3 regions of the Nocardiopsis baichengensis YIM 90130 genome follow, and region 3 is predicted to be linked to each of the others. Evidence: predicted binding sites of a transcription regulator. Region 3 holds the regulator's gene; each other region holds the start of a gene.
What was found. Region 3 encodes LexA, which represses DNA repair genes until DNA is damaged. Its sites were predicted from a motif close to TCGAACANNTGTTCGA; they were not measured.
Positions count from the first base shown of each region.

Region 1 (5,783 bases), on a different contig from region 3:
ACCACCTCCACGTGCATGCCGATGCCGATGCGCTGCTCGGACAGGTAGCGCAGCAGTTCGGGGTCGGTGTCGTTGACCCGGACGATGGTGCCGACCGCGCCGGCCTCGGCGTCCGAGAGCAGGCCGGTGGCGCGGTTGACCACCCGGCCGTCGCGGGTGGGGATGGGGTCGCCGTGCGGGTCGGCCACCGGGTCGCCCAGGCGGGCGGAGATGCGCTCGACGAACTTGTCGGAGACGACGTGCTCCAGCTCCTCGGCCTCGTCGTGCACCTCGTCCCAGGAGTAGCCCAGCGCCTCCACCAGGTAGGTCTCCAGCAGGCGGTGGCGGCGCAGCACCGCCAGCGCGGCCTTGGTCCCGGTCTCGGTCAGGCGCACCGACCCGTACCGGCGGTGGTCGACCAGGCCCAGGTCGCCGAGCTTGCGCAGCATCCCCGAGACCGAGGAGTTGGACACCGACAGCCGCTCGGCCATCGCCGAGATGGTGACCGGGCCGCTCCCCCTCTCCTGCAGGTCGTAGATGACCTTGACGTAGTCCTCGACCGAGGTGGACGGCCGCTCCGCCGGTACTGACTCCATGCCTTCAACGCTACCGTGAATCGCCTGTGCGCCCCGTTCCCGCGGCTCAGCGCGGTGGACGCACTCCCTGAGGGGCCGGCGGGCAGGCCTCTCCGGGAACGCGGCGGCGCTCCTCGCGCAGCAGGAGCAGCGCGGCCACGGTGGTCCACCCCAGCAGGCACACGATGGACGCGCGCTGGTACAGCCCGGCCAGGTCGACGAGGCCGGGGTCCTGCTCGAAGCCGGTGCCGGCGAGGACGAAGAAGACGACGCCCGCGACCGCGCTCAGCAGGGAGTAGGCGGCCGCGGCCCACCACCGTGCGCGCAGGGCGCGTACGCCGAAGACGACGCAGGCCACGGGGAGCCCGATGAAGACCAGCATCGAGAACGCGTCGTGGGCCACCCCCACGGGGGTGTAGACGATCTCGTCGGGGCTGCCGGGCGGGTAGCCGCTGAGCGGGTCCCCGGGGAAGACCCCGGCGCCCGCCAGGCCCACCCCGGCGGCGCCGACCGCCCACGGGGCCGCGCCGGTGCGCCCGCCGACCGGCACCCGGCGCATCCCCGCGGCGAGGAGGACCAGCAGCCCCCCGGCCAGTAGGAAGTTCGCCGCCTGCACCCACCCGTCCCCGGTGAGGGCGAGCGAGCTGACCGGGTGGCGGAGCGGGTCGTAGTCGGGACGCAGGGCGCCGGCGGCCGTGAACACCGCGACGAACAGGGGGCCGGCGGCCGCGCCGCCCACCAGGAGCCGGCGCGTCGGCGCGCCGCGCGGTACCGCCATCGGGGGCCTCCTCCCGTGTGCGCCGCATCGAAGGCCGACGCTACCCGTTGCGGCCCGCCTGGCCCCCACCGTCCCCCTGGCCGTTTCCGGACTGTTCGCTCAGCAGGTTCTCGATCCGGACGAGCCGCTGTTCCAGGGCCCGGACCTGGCCCGCCGTCGCGGCGCGCTTGCCCTGGCGCAGCTCCACGAGCAGAGTGCCGTCCGGCTCCAGCATGACGCGCTCGGCGTCGCCCACCCCTGAACCGCCGTCCCGGCGCACCACCTGTTCGACGTCGGCCTTGCGCACCCCGAGCCGCCACATGGTGCGCCGGTCGTACCGGCCGTCGCGCACCAGGACGCTGGCCCGGCCCTCGAACAGCCGCCAGGCCCACCACCAGCGGGTGCGCAGCCGCACCATCGCCCAGTCGGCCGCCATGAGCACGACCGCGCCGACCACGCCCCCGGTGACCGAGAAGTCCTGGCCGATGACGGCGTTCTGCACCACGTTGGACAGCAGCAGGACCACGACCAGGTCCATGGTGTTGAGCTGGGCCAGGTCGCGCTTCCCGCCCAGCCGCAGAATCAGGTACAGGGCCAGGTACACCAGGACGGTCCGGACGGTCTTCTCGGCCGTGGGGATGTCGGGGACGAACATGTCGTGCCACATGGTGGGGCCCTCTCCGCTTCCGCCCGCGGGCGCGCGGCGGCCCGCCCCGCCGCGTCCGCTCCCATGCTGCCCGGCGGCGCCCCGGCGCATCGGCCGGACGCGCCGGGGCGGGCGCCCGCGCCTCTTTCGGACGCCGGGAACCCCTGCTGCTGCGGGCCTCCCTGCCGCCGCTCCCCCTCTTCTCCCAGGTCACAGGTGCATCTTAGGTACCATCTGCGTTAGTATTCGTACAGAAGTTCGATTTCGGCCCGTCTTCCCCGTCGTGTGCCGGTGTGAGCGCTCTGGGCGGTTCGCCGCCGGGGCCACGCCGCGCCCGGGCCGCGCGCCCGTCCCGGGCGCCGATCCGCGAGGGGGAGGAGCGCGATGCCGGTGCGGCCGCGGGCGGAGCGGGCACGAAGGGGGCGCCCGTGACCGCGCCCGCCCCCTTCGTCCACCTGGACGCGGCCTCCTCGGCCTCCATGCGCCACGGCACCTCCCACCCCGCCGCGCTGGTCGAACGCGCCGCCGAGCTGGGCATGGACATGCTCGCGCTGACCGACCGCGACGGCGTGTACGGTGCCGTGGCCCACCTCAAGGCCTGCCGCGACGCCGGCATCCGCCCGATCCTGGGGGTGAGCCTGGCGGTGGCCGCCCCCGGCGGCGGCCGCATCACCCTGCTGGCCCGCGGCGCCCGCGGCTGGGCCTCCCTGTGCCGCCTGGTCACCCGCGCCCACGCCGCCGCCGGAACCGACCCCTCGGCCGTGCCCGCGGTCTCCCCCGAGGCCGTCGCCGCCCACGCCGAGGGCCTGGTGGTCCTGCTCGGCCCCGGCTCCGACGTGGGGCAGGCCGTGGCCCGGGGCCACGGCCGGCGCGCCCTGAGGCTCCTGGAGGGCTGGCGCGCCGCCGCCGAGACCGCCGTCGAGATCGTCGACCACCTGGGCCCCGGCCAGCGCCGCCGCGCGGCCGCCCTGCTGGCCCTGGCCCGCCGGAGCCGCACCCTTGCGGTCCTCGGCAACGCCGTGCGCTACCCCCGCCCCGAGGACGCCGAGGTCGCCCAGGTCATCGACCAGGCGCGCCGCTGGCTCCCCGGGGGCGGCCCGCCCGCCGAACCCGCCGGGACCCAGGCCTACCTCAAGGGCACCGCGGAGATGGCCGAGATCGCCGAGCGGGTCTGCGGGCCCGACCGCACCGAGGCCCGCCGCCTGCTCGCGCACACCCGCGCCCTGGCCGCCTCCTGCGCCCTGGACCCCGAGGCCGACCTGGGCCTGGGGCGGCCGCACATGCCCCGCGTGCCCGGCGCCCGCGAGCGGCTCTGGCGCGCATGCGAGGAGGGCGTGGACCGGCTGGGCCTGCGCGGCGACGAGCGCGCCCGCTCCCGCCTGGCCGCGGAGCTGGAGATCATCGAGCGCAAGGGGTTCTCCCCCTACTTCCTGACCGTCGCCGACATCGCCGAGCGCATCCGCGCCCGCGGCATCCGCTGCTCCATCCGCGGCTCGGGCACCGGCAGCCTGGTCAACCACCTCATCGGCATCTCGGCGGTGGACCCCCTGGCCAACGGGCTGCTCATGGAGCGCTTCCTGTCGCACGGGCGCACCGGGCTGCCCGACATCGACCTGGACGTGGAGTCGGCCCGACGCCTGGAGGCCTACGAGGCGGTGTTCGAGGGCTACCCCGACGCGGCCTGCGTGTCGATGCTGGAGACCTACCGGGCCCGCAGCGCCGTCCGCGACGCGGGCGCGGCCATGGGGCTGCCGCCGCACGAGGTGGACGCGCTGGCCAAGGCCTTCCCCCGGATCCGCGCCCGGCAGATCCGCCAGGCCTGCGAGGACCTGCCCGAGCTGCGCACGGGGCGGCTGGGCGAGCACCCGGCCCGCGCGCTGTTCCGCCTGGCCGAGCGGCTCGACGGGCTGCCCCGGCACGCGGCCCTGCACCCCTGCGGCATCGTCGTCTCGGACGGGACGCTGCGCGACCGGGCGCCGCTGCAGCCCAGCCGCACCGGCTTCGACATGGTCCAGTTCGACAAGGACGACGTGGAGGAGATGGGACTGATCAAGCTCGACGTCATCGGGGTGCGCCTGCAGTCGGCCATGGCGCACTCCCTGGACGAGATCGAGCGCACCGGCGGGGAGCGGGTCGACATCGACGCGCTGCCCGACGGCGACCCGGCCACCTACGCCATGATCCGCTCCTCGGCCACCCTGGGCTGCTTCCAGATCGAGTCGCCGGGGCAGCGGGAGCTGGTGGGCAAGCTCAGGCCCAAGAACATGGGCGACCTGATCATCGACATCTCGCTGTTCCGCCCCGGGCCGGTGGGCAGCGACATGGTCGCCCCGTTCCTGGCCGCCCGCGAGGAGGCCGCCGAGGGGGGCGCGCCGGCCGGCCCCGACCTGGTCTCCCCGGTGCTGGCCGAGGTGCTGCGCGAGACCGGCGGGGTGGTCGTCTACCACGAGCAGGTGCTGAAGATGCTGCACCTGATGACCGGCTGCGGGCTGGACCAGGCCGAGGTGATGCGCCGCCGCCTGGGCACCGAGGAGGGGCGCGAGCAGGTGCGGGAGGTCTTCACCCGGATGGCGCTGGAGTGCGGCCGGCCCGGCGAGGAGGTCGAGCGCGCCTGGGAGATCCTGGCCTCGTTCGGCTCGTTCGGGTTCTGCAAGGCCCACGCCGCGGCGTTCGCCCTGCCCACCTACCAGTCGGCCTGGCTCAAGCGGCACCACCCGGCCGCCTTCTACGCCGGGGTCCTCACCCACGACCCGGGCATGTACCCCAAGCGCGCGATCATCGACGACGCCCGGCGGTTCGGGGTGCCGGTGCTGGGGGTGGACGTCGACCGGTCGGGGCACGAGTGGCGGGCCGAGCCCACCCCGGACGGCCGGTGGGGGGTGCGGGCCTCGCTGGCCGACGTCAAGGGGATCTCCTCGGCCGAGATCGAGGCGGTCGTCGCCGGGGCGCCCTACGCCTCGCTGCGCGACTTCGTCTCCCGCGCGGCGGTCTCGCGGGACGTGCTGGACCGGCTGATCGAGGTCGGGGCGCTGGACCGGGTGGGCGCGGCCCCCGGCGCCGAGCGGTCCGGCCGCCGCGACCTGCTGCTGCGCGCCGGGGAGCTGGAGCGCGCGGGGCGGTCGGGCCCGGGCGGGGGCCAGCTGGGGCTGGCGGTGGAGCCGGGGGCGGCGGCCCGGGAGGCGGGGCTGCCCGAGATGACCCCGGCCGAGGAGGTGCAGGCCGAGCTGCAGGTACTGGGCTACGACGCGAGCCGGCACCTGCTGGACTGCTACGCCGAGGTGCTGGCCGCGCTGGCGGCCCGGCACGGGGCGGTGCGCGCCCGCGACCTGTCCCGGGCCCGGCACGGGGAGCAGGTGCTGGTCCTGGGGGTGAAGGTGGCCACCCAGACCCCCGCGGTGCGGTCGGGGCAGCGGATCATCTTCACCACCCTGGACGACGCCACGGGGCTGGTGGACCTGACCTTCTTCGAGTCGGTGCAGGACCGGTGCGCGGCGACGGTGTTCGGCTCCTGGCTGCTGGCGGTGCGCGGCCGGGTGCGCAGGGCGGGGTCGGGGCCGCCGACGGTGAACGCGGCCGAGGCCTTCGACCTGGAGGAGCTGGCCCGGCTCTGGCACGAGGAGGGGGCCGAGGCGATGGACGCCCACTTGCGGCGGCCGCACCGGAGCCGCCTGGCGGGCGTGGGCGGCAGGCGCGTGCGCTACGCGAGCGGGTTCGCGCTCACCCCCTACGCCGAGATCGCCCCCGCGGGCAGCGGAAGCGACTCGGCCCCGAGGAAGCTCTGGCACGCCAGCCCGGGCAGCACGGGGAGGTGAGGCGCGCGATCAGC
Region 1 is NZ_ANAS01000004.1:189,481-195,263, reverse strand. It holds gene C892_RS0102185 (metal-dependent transcriptional regulator) at 1-575, opposite strand, end outside; gene C892_RS0102180 (DUF998 domain-containing protein) at 622-1,332, opposite strand; gene C892_RS0102175 (DUF421 domain-containing protein) at 1,373-1,978, opposite strand; gene C892_RS0102170 (DNA polymerase III subunit alpha) at 2,386-5,769, shown strand; gene C892_RS28395 (class I SAM-dependent methyltransferase) at 5,779-5,783, opposite strand, start outside.
Region 1: a site for LexA is predicted at 2,204-2,219, ahead of C892_RS0102170 (DNA polymerase III subunit alpha). Genes of this name have one in related genera too.

Region 2 (5,783 bases), on a different contig from region 3:
CGGGGTGGCGGTGCACCGGTTCGCCGCGGCCGAGCCGCTGCCGGGCTGGCCCGGGCCGGGCGGCGCGATCGGCTTCCTGGGCCGCCTGGACGAGCCGCGCAAGGGCCTGCGGGTACTGCTGGAGGCCTTCGCCCGGCTGGGGCGCGAGCGCCCCGGGCTGCGGCTGCTGGTGGCCGGGCCCGGCGACGCCGAGCAGGCCCGCGCGGCGCTCCCGGCCGGCCTGCGCGCGAACCTGGTGGCGCTGGGCCGGGTGAGCGAGGCCGACAAGGCCCGCGCCTACCGCTCGGTCGACCTGTTCTGCGCGCCCAACCTGGGCGGGGAGAGCTTCGGGATCGTGCTCACCGAGGCCATGTCGGCCGGGGCGCCGGTGCTGGCCAGCGACATCCCGGCGTTCCGCAGCGTGCTGGGCGGGGGACGGGCCGGGGAGCTGTTCGGCACCGGCGACCCCGCCGACCTGGCCGCGCGCGCCGCCGCGCTGCTCGACGCGCCGGAGCGCCGGAGCGGGCTGTCCCGCGCCGCGCAGGAGGCCGTGCGCGCCTACGACTGGCGCACGGTCGCCGCGGACGTGGTCCGGGTCTATGAGACGGTGCAGCCGGCCGGGGCCTCCGCGGTGGCCGCCGACGGCGGGACGGGGGGATAGGCCATGGCCGTGTGGGCGGCCTGGGCGGCGCTGGGCCTGCTGGCCGTGGTCCTGGTCTCGTTCTACGTCTCCTGGCGGGCCGGCCGGCTGGACCGGCTGCACACCCGGCTCGAGACCGCCTGGGCGGCGCTGGACGCGGCGCTGAGCCGGCGGGCCGCGGTGGTGCAGGAGTTCTCCGCCGGCCCCTGGGTGGAGCCGGCCTCGGCGGTGCTGCTGGCCGACGCGGCCGGGGCGGCCCGCCGCGCCGGGGACGCGGGGGCCTCGGGGGCCGAGCGCGAGCTGGCCGAGAGCGACCTGTCGCGGACCCTGCGCGCGGTGCTGGAGGAGCCCGGGCTGGCCGCTGCCTGCCCGGGCGGGCAGGCGGCGCTGCGCGAGGTGGAGGCGGCCGCCAAGCGGGTGCTGCTGGCGCGGCGCTTCCACAACGATGCGGTGGCCCACACCCGCCAGGCCCGCTCCCGGCGGCTGGTGCGGGTGCTGCGCCTGGCCGGCGGGGCGCCCCTGCCGGAGTTCTTCGAGATCGACGACGAGCCCCCGCGCATCCCGGGCTCCTTCGGAGCGCTGTGAGGCGGCCCGCTAGGGTGACAGACTGTCGAAAGCGCGGGGGAGAACGTGCCGTTATGTCCCGAAGCGGGCGTCTTGGGTGAACTACCATGGACCCCGGGGTCCTCGGCGGCGCCCCTCGCGCCCCGAGACCCGACTGACGCATCCTCCGCGCCCCCGCGCAGAACGCGGGCGCCCGCAGAACATGGAGTCCGCCACCGTGGCCAACACCGCTGAGAACGACAAGACGGTCGGTACCACCCGCGTGAAGCGCGGCATGGCAGAGCAGCTCAAGAACGGCGTGATCATGGACGTGGTCACGCCCGAGCAGGCCAGGATCGCCGAGGACGCCGGCGCCGTCGCGGTCATGGCCCTGGAGCGCGTCCCGGCCGACATCCGCAAGCACGGCGGCGTCGCCCGCATGTCCGACCCGGACATGATCGACGGCATCGTCGAGACCGTCTCCATCCCCGTCATGGCCAAGGCCCGCATCGGCCACTTCGTCGAGGCCCAGGTCCTCCAGGCGCTCGGGGTGGACTTCATCGACGAGTCCGAGGTGCTCACGCCCGCCGACGAGGCCCACCACATCGACAAGTGGGCCTTCACCGTGCCCTTCGTCTGCGGCGCCACCGGCATCGGCGAGGCCCTGCGCCGCATCGCCGAGGGCGCGGCCATGATCCGCTCCAAGGGCGAGGCCGGCACCGGCAACGTCGTCGAGGCCACCCGCCACATGCGCTCCATCCGCGGCGAGATCAAGCGCCTGGGCACCCTGGACGAGGCCGAGCTGTTCGGCGCGGCCAAGGAGATGCGCGCCCCTTACGACGTCGTCAAGGAGGTCGCCGAGCTGGGCAGGCTCCCGGTGCCGCTGTTCTCCGCCGGCGGCGTGGCCACCCCCGCCGACGCCGCCCTGATGCGCCAGCTGGGCGCCGAGAGCGTCTTCGTCGGCTCGGGCATCTTCACCTCCGGTGACCCGGCCAAGCGGGCCGACGCCATCGTCCAGGCCACCCTGCACTACGATGACCCCTCCGTGGTCGCCAAGGTCTCCCGGGGCCTGGGCGAGGCCATGGTCGGCATCAACCTGGATGATCTGGAGGACTCCCAGCGTTACGCCGGCCGCGGCTGGTAGCGCGTCCCCGCACCGCCGCACCTGTGAAATGCCAGCCGTCTGCGAGGTCGTCCCCGTGTCCGCACCGTCGTCCGCCGCCATCGGCGTGCTCGCCCTGCAGGGCGACACCGCCGAGCACCTGCGCGTGCTCCGCGGGATCGGCGCCACCGCCGTCCCCGTCACCCGCCCCGGCGAGCTCGACCAGGTCCAGGGCCTGGTCCTGCCCGGCGGCGAGTCGACCACCATGGCCAAGCTCGCCGAGCGCTACGGGCTCCTGGAGCCGCTGCGCAAGCGGGTGCGGGCGGGCATGCCGGCCTACGGCACCTGCGCCGGGATGATCCTGCTGGCCGACCGCATCGTCGACGGTGCCCGGGACCAGCGGACCGTCGGCGGCATCGACATGACCGTGCGGCGCAACGCCTTCGGACGGCAGAGCGAGTCGTTCGAGACCGGCGTCGAGATCGAAGGGCTGGAGGGAGGGCCGGTCGACGCGGTGTTCATCCGCGCCCCCTGGGTGGAGTCGACCGGCCCCGGAGTGCAGGTGCTCGGCCAGACCGCCGAGGGCGGAGCGGCCGGTAGGATCGTCGCGGTACGACAGGGGAGCCTGCTGGCCACCTCATTCCATCCCGAGCTGACCGGGGACGCGCGTATCCACCGACTCTTCGTCGACATCGTGAAAGGAACGGCATGAGCGGCCACTCCAAGTGGGCCACCACCAAGCACAAGAAGGCCGCGATCGACGCCAAGCGCGGCAAGCTCTTCGCCAAGCTGGTCAAGAACGTCGAGGTGGCGGCGCGTACCGGCGGGGGCGACCCCGACGGCAACCCCACGCTCTACGACGCCATCCAGAAGGCGAAGAAGAACTCGGTCCCGCTGGACAACATCGAGCGCGCCCGCAAGCGCGGCTCCGGTGAGGAGGCCGGCGGCGCCGAGTGGCACACCGTCTGGTACGAGGGCTACGCCGGAGGCGGCGTCGCCCTGCTGGTGGAGTGCCTGACCGACAACCGCAACCGCGCCGCCTCCGAGGTGCGCGTGGCGGTCACCCGCAACGGCGGCTCCATGGGCGACGCCGGGTCGGTCTCCTACCTGTTCACCCGCAAGGGCGTGGTGCTCGTGTCCAAGCAGTCCGCCTCCGAGGACGACGTCACCCTGGCCGCGGTCGAGGCCGGCGCCGAGGACGTCAACGACCTCGGCGAGAACTGGGAGGTGGTCTGCGAGCCCACCGACCTGGTCTCCGTGCGCACCGCCCTGCAGGAGGCCGGCGTGGACTACGAGTCCGCCGAGACCTCCTTCCTGCCCAGCATGGAGGTCCCGGTGGGCGAGGACGACGCCAGGAAGGTGATGCGGGTCGTCGACGCCCTCGAGGACTCCGACGACGTGCAGAACGTCTACACCAACGCCGACATCCCCGACGAGGTCCTGGCGAAGATCGGCTGACGCGGCGCCGGCGCGCCGAGGCGCCGAACGACCGGCACGGCCCCGTCGCCCGCGAGGCGGCGGGGCCGCCGCGCGGTGTCGGACCGCCGCCGGCGCCCCGGTGGTCGTATAGGGTCGGTACCCTGCGAACGGGCGTTCGAGAAGGGGGAGCGGGTGCGGGTACTGGGGATCGACCCCGGACTGACCAGGTGCGGGGTCGGCGTGGTGGACGGGGCGCCCGGGCGCCCGCCCGCACTGGCCGCGGCCGGGGTGATCCGCACCCCCGCCGCCGACGACCTGCCCGCCCGCCTGCTGGCCGTGGAGCGCGGCGTGGAGGAGTGGCTGGACGCCCACGCCCCCGACGCCGTGGCCGTCGAGCGGGTCTTCGCCCAGCACAACCTGAGCACCGTGATGGGCACCGCCCAGGCCTCGGCCGTGGCCATGACCTGCGCCGCCCGCCGCGGACTGCCGGTGGCCCTGCACACCCCCAGCGAGGTCAAGGCCGCCGTCACCGGGAGCGGCCGCGCCGACAAGGCGCAGATCGGCGCCATGGTCGCCCGCATCCTGCGGCTGTCCTCGCCGCCCCGCCCGGCCGACGCCGCCGACGCGGTGGCGCTGTGCCTGTGCCACATCTGGCGCGGCGGCGCCCAGGACCGGCTGGCCCGCGCCCGGGCCCGCATTCCCGCACCCGCTCCCAGGAAGGGGACCGCCCCGTGATCGCGTTCCTGACCGGCCGCGTCGCCGCCCGCCAGGCCGGATCGGCCGTCATCGAGGTCGGCGGGGCCGGCCTGCAGCTGCAGTGCACCCCCGCCACCCTGTCCCGGCTGCGGGTGGGGGAGGAGGCCACCGTGGCCACCGCCCTGGTGGTGCGGGAGGACTCGCTCACCCTCTACGGCTTCGCCGACGCCGACGAGCGCGACGTCTTCGAGCGGCTGCAGACCGCCTCGGGGGTGGGGCCCCGCCTGGCCCTGGCGATGCTCGCCGTGCACACCCCCGAGACCCTGCGCAAGGCCGTGGCCACCGAGGACACCGCCGCGCTGACCGCGGTCCCGGGCATCGGGAAGAAGGGCGCCCAGCGCATCGTGCTGGAGCTGCGCGACAAGCTCGGCGAGCCCTTCGGCGGCGACCCCGACGCCCCCGCCGACGGCGCCGCCGGGCCCGCCTCCGCGGCCACCGCCCACTGGCGCCCCCAGGTGGTGGCCGGCCTGGTCAACCTGGGCTGGTCGGCCAAGGACGCCGAGGCCGCCGCCGACGCCGTGGCCCCCGAGGCCGAGGACGCCGCCCCCGACGTGGCCGAGCTGCTGCGCGCCGCCCTGCGCCGGCTGAGCCGCGCCTGAGACCGGGAGCCGGAGCGCGATGAGCGAGAACGAGCCCCACCTCTACGAGCGCGACGTCGTCTCCCCGGAGGCCGGCGCCGACGACCGCGCCCTGGACGGCGCGCTGCGCCCCCGCATGCTGGAGGACTTCGTCGGCCAGGACCGCGTCCGCGAGCAGCTCTCCCTGGTGCTGCGCGGTGCGCAGAGCCGCGGCCGCGCCCCCGACCACATCCTGATGTCCGGCGGCCCCGGCCTGGGCAAGACCACCCTGGCCATGATCATCGCCAACGAGCTGGGCGCCCCGCTGCGCATCTCCTCGGGCCCGGCCATCGAGCGCTCGGGCGACCTGGCCGCGGTGCTGAGCACGCTGCAGGAGGGCGAGGTGCTCTTCCTGGACGAGATCCACCGCATGGCCCGCCCCGCCGAGGAGATGCTCTACGTGGCCATGGAGGACTACCGGGTGGACGTGGTCGTGGGCAAGGGGCCCGGCGCCACCGCCATCCCGCTGGACATCGCGCCGTTCACCCTGGTCGGCGCCACCACCCGGGCCGGGCTGCTGCCCGCCCCGCTGCGCGACCGCTTCGGCTTCACCGCGCACGTGGACTTCTACCGGCCCGAGGACCTGGAGAGCATCGTGCGCCGCTCGGCCGGGCTGCTCGGCGTCGGGCTGGAGCCCGACGCCGCCTGGGAGATCGCCCGCCGCTCGCGCGGCACCCCGCGGATCGCCAACCGGCTGCTGCGCCGGGTGCGCGACTACGCCGAGGTG
Region 2 is NZ_ANAS01000009.1:53,169-58,951, reverse strand. It holds gene C892_RS0108915 (glycosyltransferase family 4 protein) at 1-640, shown strand, start outside; gene C892_RS0108910 (hypothetical protein) at 644-1,204, shown strand; gene pdxS (pyridoxal 5'-phosphate synthase lyase subunit PdxS) at 1,386-2,306, shown strand; gene pdxT (pyridoxal 5'-phosphate synthase glutaminase subunit PdxT) at 2,362-2,976, shown strand; gene C892_RS0108895 (YebC/PmpR family DNA-binding transcriptional regulator) at 2,973-3,722, shown strand; gene ruvC (crossover junction endodeoxyribonuclease RuvC) at 3,876-4,418, shown strand; gene ruvA (Holliday junction branch migration protein RuvA) at 4,415-5,038, shown strand; gene ruvB (Holliday junction branch migration DNA helicase RuvB) at 5,058-5,783, shown strand, end outside.
Region 2: a site for LexA is predicted at 3,847-3,862, ahead of ruvC (crossover junction endodeoxyribonuclease RuvC). Genes of this name have one in related genera too.

Region 3 (5,783 bases):
GGCGGCGCTGGAGCCCTTCCAGCGGGGTGAGGTGGTCGCACCGGCCGCACTGGGCGAGGGCGCGCTGCTGGGCAGGGCGAGCCCGGCCGGGTCCGCGGGCGAGGCGGTGTTCCGCGACGCGAACCTGGTGGTGCGGGTCGTCTACACCGGCGCAGGGGACCCCGGCGGCGGCGCCATGGACGAGGGGCGGGCCCGCGAGGGGGCCGCCGAGGCGGCGGAGGCGATCGCCGCGTCGCTGTGAGGCCGGCGCGGGGCCGCGGTGGGACCGTTGTGAGCAGGGCCGGGAAGGGAACCGTTCCCGGCCCCGCGTGCATCGGAGTCCCCGATGCCAGGAGAGCCCGCGGGGCGCCGACCGAGACCGGGACTAGGGGAGTCGTTCATGGACCGATCACAGGAGCCCGGCCAGGCCCCTGAGGAGGCCCCTGGCCAGGACGGTGCTCCGGAAGCCACGGCCGGTCCCCGGGAGGGCGCAGAGCCCGCAGAGGACGCAGCGGTCCCGCGACCCGGTTCCCAGGAGGAGCCGGCCGCGGTCCGGTCGGAGCCGCAGGATGGTGCTCCGTCGGGCAGGGCCGAAACCCGGGAGGATGCCCCGGTTCGGGGGGCCGTTTCCCGGGAGGAGCAGTACAGAGCCTCATCGGGACCGCAGGCGGCTCCGGCCGGCGTCGCCCCTGTCCCCGAAGAGGCCCCGGGCGTCCCGTTCCATGGAGGGCAGGAGAGCGCACCGGGCGGAGCCCCCGGCGGGCACCCGAGACCTCACCACGGGCCCGCTCCGCAGGCCGGAGCGTCCCAGGCGGCTCCCGGCTCCCACGTCCCGCACCCGGGCCCGCAGGGGAGGCCGTACCCGGGTCACCCGCGTCCCGGGCCGACTCCGCCCGGACCACCTCCGGCGGGGCCCGTCCCGTCCGCCCCTCCGACCGGTCCGCCGCCGGGGAGCCCGCCTCCGGGGGGCCCGCACGCGCCCCCTGCACCCCCGCCGAGCGTTCCGCCCGCTGTGGCCGGCGAGCCGCGCTCCAGCCGCGGGTGCGCGATCGCGGCCGTGACGGCGCTCGCCGCCACCGCGCTGGCCCTGCTGGTCGGCGGGGTGTGGGCCGTGTTCGCCCTGACCGGTGTGGACCCGGGCTTCGAGGAGCTGCCCGAGTGCGCCGCCGCCGAGGGGGAGACCCTCGACGGGCTGGTGCCCGAGCACGAGGCCGAGATCGATGAGGGCATCGGCGGCCTGCCCGAGCCGCAGCGCCAGGGCGTGCAGTGCCGGTGGGCGACCACCGAGGACTCGCCGCACACTCCGTCGGCCGCGCGCGTGGTCCTGGTGCGCACCGAGGCCGACGCGCAGTCGTCCGCCGAGGAGGCGGCCGCCGGGCTGCTGGAGGGGGCTTCGGAGCGGCGCGACCGCACGGCCCTGTCGGGCCTGGGCGACGAGGCCTACTCCTGGTTCGAGCAGGAGAACGGCCCCCTGGGGTGGGGCTGCGTCGGGGTGCGCAGAATGAACCTGTACGCGGAGACGTGCTACACGTCGTCCGCCGACTTCGAGGGAACCGAGCCGGTCTCCGAGGCGGACATGGTCGACGGCGCGAAGCGCCTGGCCAAGGACCTCCAGTCCGAACTCGATGCCGAACTGGAATAGCCGGGTACGCGCCCTCCTTGGCGTTGATCTCGGGGAAGCCGGGGTAATACTCGCCGGTATTACCCCGACTCTCCCGAGATCAACGGGGGTGTCGGTGCGGGCGGCCGGGGGCCGGAGGGGTCCACCGCGCCGGCGGACACGACCGGCCGAGGGGAGCCCGCGCACACCACCGTGCTTTGAGGCGGCCCCGTGAACAGGGGTCAGAGCGTCCGGTCGAGGAAGTCCTCCACGGCAGGGGAGACCTCGTCGGCGAAGGGGCGGTCGGCGTCGGGGACCACGGCCCCGGGGCTGTCGTCGTACTCGCGGAACACGTGGTCCGCGCCCTCGATGTCGACGCGTTCCACACCCGGGCGCCCGCCTTCCTCCAGGCCCTGCACCAATCGGTCCACCTCGGCGCCGTCGACCTGGGAGTCCTCTGTTCCCCACAGGACGAGCGCGGGCATGCCCCCCGGAAGGTCCGAGGCCAGCTCCTTCGGGTCCAGGGCGTCGATCTCCCGGAGGAACTCGGCGTTCTGCTCGCCGAACAGTCCCGCCAGCGCAGGGTCCAGGTCCTCGGGCGGGTCCTCCCCGGCCCGCAGCCGGGCGGTGGACACCCGGGCGTCGGAGAGCAGCTCCTCGGCGTCGCTCTGCTCCATGCCGCCCTGGGCCTCTGCGCGGCGCAGCTGTCCCGTCAGCTGCCGGTCGATCAGGTCCAGGTAGCGGGTGCCCGGCGGGGCCGCGAGGACCAGGCCGGCGGGCTCCGGGCCGTCCAGGGCCCCGGGGGAGCGCAGCGCGAACAGTGCGCCCTCGCTGTGCCCCAGCACCAGGAGCCGGGACGGGTCCACCTCCGGCCGGGCGGCGAGTTCGGCGTAGGCGGCCGCCACCTGCGCCTCGAAGTCGTCGAAGCCCACGACCGCGTCCTCGTCCCGGGAGCCCGTGCCGGTCTCGCCGCTGCCGAGCTTGTCGTAGCGCAGGGAGGCCGCCCCGGCCTCGGCCAGCACCCGGGCGAAGTTCCGGTTGGTGTCGGCGTCCGGGCGGGCCGGTGCGTTGCCGTCCCGGTCGGTGGGGCCGCTGCCGGAGACGATGAGGACGCCGGGCACGGGCCCGTCGGCGTCCGGGGGCAGGGCGAGGGTGCCGTGCAGGGTGTCCGGGCCGCTGGTGAAGGAGACCTCCTGCTCCACGGGATCGGCCCCGGGCGGGGCGGCCCCCTCGGCCCCGCCGCCCGGTCCGCACCCGGAGGCGAGCAGCGCGGCGGCGGCCGCGACGGCGGCGGCGCGCAGGGGGGAGCGGGTCGGGGCGACGGAGGATCGGCTCGGCATGGACCCCACCGTATTGGCCCCGCGGGCGCGTAGCGGTCGGCAGGGCCGCTCGCGCCGGGGGCCGTCCGCGGGGCTCGCGGGGCCGCGCCGCGGCGCTGTCGTACGGGGGGCGGTTTCGTCAGGTGCGGGGGACACGGGCAGCAGGGGCGTCCGTCAGGTGTGGGCGCGGGCGGGCCGCAGGGGGCGAGGCGCGCGGACCGGGGCGCTGCGCCGGCGCTCGGGGACGTCTCTGTCGGATACCGATACGGCGACGGCCCCGTGACGACCGGGGGTGGTCACGGGGCCGTTCCGAAGAGAGGCGAAGTCGTTATGCGGCGCGGTGCGGCGCCGTCGGTGCGGCCACAGCGGCTACATGCGCCGCATCACGGCCACGACCTTGCCCAGGATGGTGGCCTGGTCGCCGTCGATCGGCTCGTAGGCGTCGTTGCGCGGCATCAGCAGGACGTGGCCGCCCTCGCGCCGGAACACCTTCACCGTGGCCTCGTCGTCGAGCAGGGCCGCCACCACGTCCCCGTTCTCGGCCACCGGCTGCTGGCGGACCACGACCATGTCGCCGTCGGTGATGGCGGCGTCCACCATCGAGTCCCCGACCACGGTCAGCACGAACAGCCGCCCCTCGCCGACCAGCTGCCGGGGCAGGGAGAACACGTCCTCCACCGACTCCTCGGCCAGGATCGGGCCGCCCGCCGCGATCCGGCCGACCAGCGGGACGTGGGCCGAACGGGTCTCATCGGCGCGGGGCTCGCCCTCCAGTTCGTCCCAGGAGCGCACGGGCGGCTGGCCGGGGATGCGGATCTCGACCGCGCGGGGGCGGTTCTGGTCGCGGTGGAGGTAGCCCTTGCGTTGCAACACCTTGAGTTGGTGCGCGACACTGGAGGGGCTCGACAGACCCACGGCGTCGCCGATCTCCCGGATCGACGGCGGGTATCCGCGCTGCCGTACGTAGCGGTGGATGCAGTTGAGGACGCTCTGCTGGCGAGCCGTCAGCGCCGGTGCGTCCGCCTGCGCGCCCGTCGCCTCCGCCGGGACCGGCACCGGTCCGAGCGCCTCCGCGCCGTCCCTGCCCGATCGGGGTTCCTGGGTTCGGTGCTTCTCCTCCGGCACGGCCGGCCTCCTCGGCGGTCGGTGGTGGCGTGTTGGGCGTCGGGGGGCTCGCGTCCCGACCGTGGCACGTCGGCGCCGACGGCCGCGACCGCGTCCCCGGTGCGCCGCGCCGATGCCGAAGTGAGACACGTCCAACGGTAGTGCCTGCTCACGGCGATATCAAACAAACGTTCGAGATGGTGATGAAAAAATCCGGCCGTTGCGGTATTAGTCGAACATCAGTTCTAAACGGCTGGTGTTCGAAGGGGGCGACCATGTCCGAACCCTCGCCTGACCCCAGAACCGCGATCCCGCGTCCGAGGAGGCCCGACGACGGGCCCGTCCTCTACGACTGGGCGGTGGAGGTGCCCGAGTGGAGGGCCCGCCCCGTCCGGTCCTCCGCGCTTTCCGCGCTGCCCGAGCTCCCCCTGGAGCCCGACGGGCCCGCGCCCGGGGAGGCGGCCGCCGGGTCCCTGCCCGGCCCGGACCCGCGCGCCCGCCCCGTCGGCGCCCGCGCCGCCGCCGCGCTGCGCGGCCACTGGGCCGGGCTGAGCCGGCGCGGCCGCGTGGCCGTCCTCTCACTCGCCTCGGCCGGCGCCGGTGGCGCGCTGTCGCTGGCCGTGCTCACCTCCGCCGCCGTAGGGGCTCCCGCCTCCGCCTCGGCCGCCGGGGCGGTCTTCGGGGGCGGCGCCGAGCCGACGGTGGTCGTGCGCGACGGCGATACCCTGTGGGACATCGCCGAGCAGGCGCGTCCCGGCGAGGACGTGCGCCGCACCGTGCACGAGATCGTCGAGCTCAACGGACTGCGCGGGCCCGAGCTGCGCCCCGGCCAGGAGCTGCGCCTGCCCGCCCGCTGACCAGGGGCGCCTGCCGCGTGACGACCGCCGACACCCGGGGACCCGGAGGGTCCCCGGGTGTCGTTTCCCACGGGCCTGCCGGCGCCCGGGACCGACACGCCCGGGGCGGTGCGCCGGTTCGCCGTCCCTGACCTGCGGATCCGTCGCGACCCGCCGCGGGAGGGCTTGCGCGCGGGCGCGAGGCGCTCGTAAGTTGACCACAAGATCTAGTGCTCGCCATGGAAGAATCAGCCTAGAAGTTGTGCTTTAGTAGGTGACGGCTCTTCGGGGCGACCCGCGCCGAACGCGCGGTGGGCCCCTTCGGTGAGCGCGCGACTCCCGTGGAGGCGGCCCGCGCACGGCGGGGCGCTCCGCGATCGGGAGCGGCGACGGGGATTCCTGCGGGAGAGACGACTGGGAGGCGTGTCGGCATGCACTGTCCGTTCTGCCGCCATCCGGACAGCCGGGTGATCGACAGCCGGTCCACCGACGACGGCTCGGCGATCCGCCGCCGCCGGACGTGCCCGGAGTGCGAGCGGCGGTTCACCACCCAGGAGACCGTGCTGCTGATGGTGCAGAAGCGCTCGGGGGTGACCGAGCCCTTCTCCCGCAGCAAGATCGTGGCGGGCGTGCGGCGCGCCTGCCAGGGCCGCCCGGTCACCGAGGACGCCCTGGCGGTGCTGGGGCAGCGGGTGGAGGAGGAGATCCGCTGCCGCGGGGTCGCCGAGATCCCCGCGCACGAGATCGGACTGGCGATCCTCGGCCCGCTCCAGGAGCTCGACGAGGTCGCCTACATGCAGTTCGCGTCGGTCTACCGGGGCTTCGAGTCCCTGGCCGACTTCGAGAACGAGATCGCGCGGCTGCGCTCGGAGCGCGTCGGGGGCATCGAAGGCGCCGGGGGCGCCGGGGGCGCCGCGCGTTCGCAGGACACCCAGGACACCCGGA
Region 3 is NZ_ANAS01000023.1:68,273-74,055, forward strand. It holds gene C892_RS0119370 (hypothetical protein) at 1-241, shown strand, start outside; gene C892_RS0119375 (hypothetical protein) at 1,037-1,621, shown strand; gene C892_RS0119380 (alpha/beta hydrolase family protein) at 1,822-2,919, opposite strand; gene lexA (transcriptional repressor LexA) at 3,268-3,954, opposite strand; gene C892_RS0119390 (LysM peptidoglycan-binding domain-containing protein) at 4,278-4,859, shown strand; gene nrdR (transcriptional regulator NrdR) at 5,270-5,783, shown strand, end outside.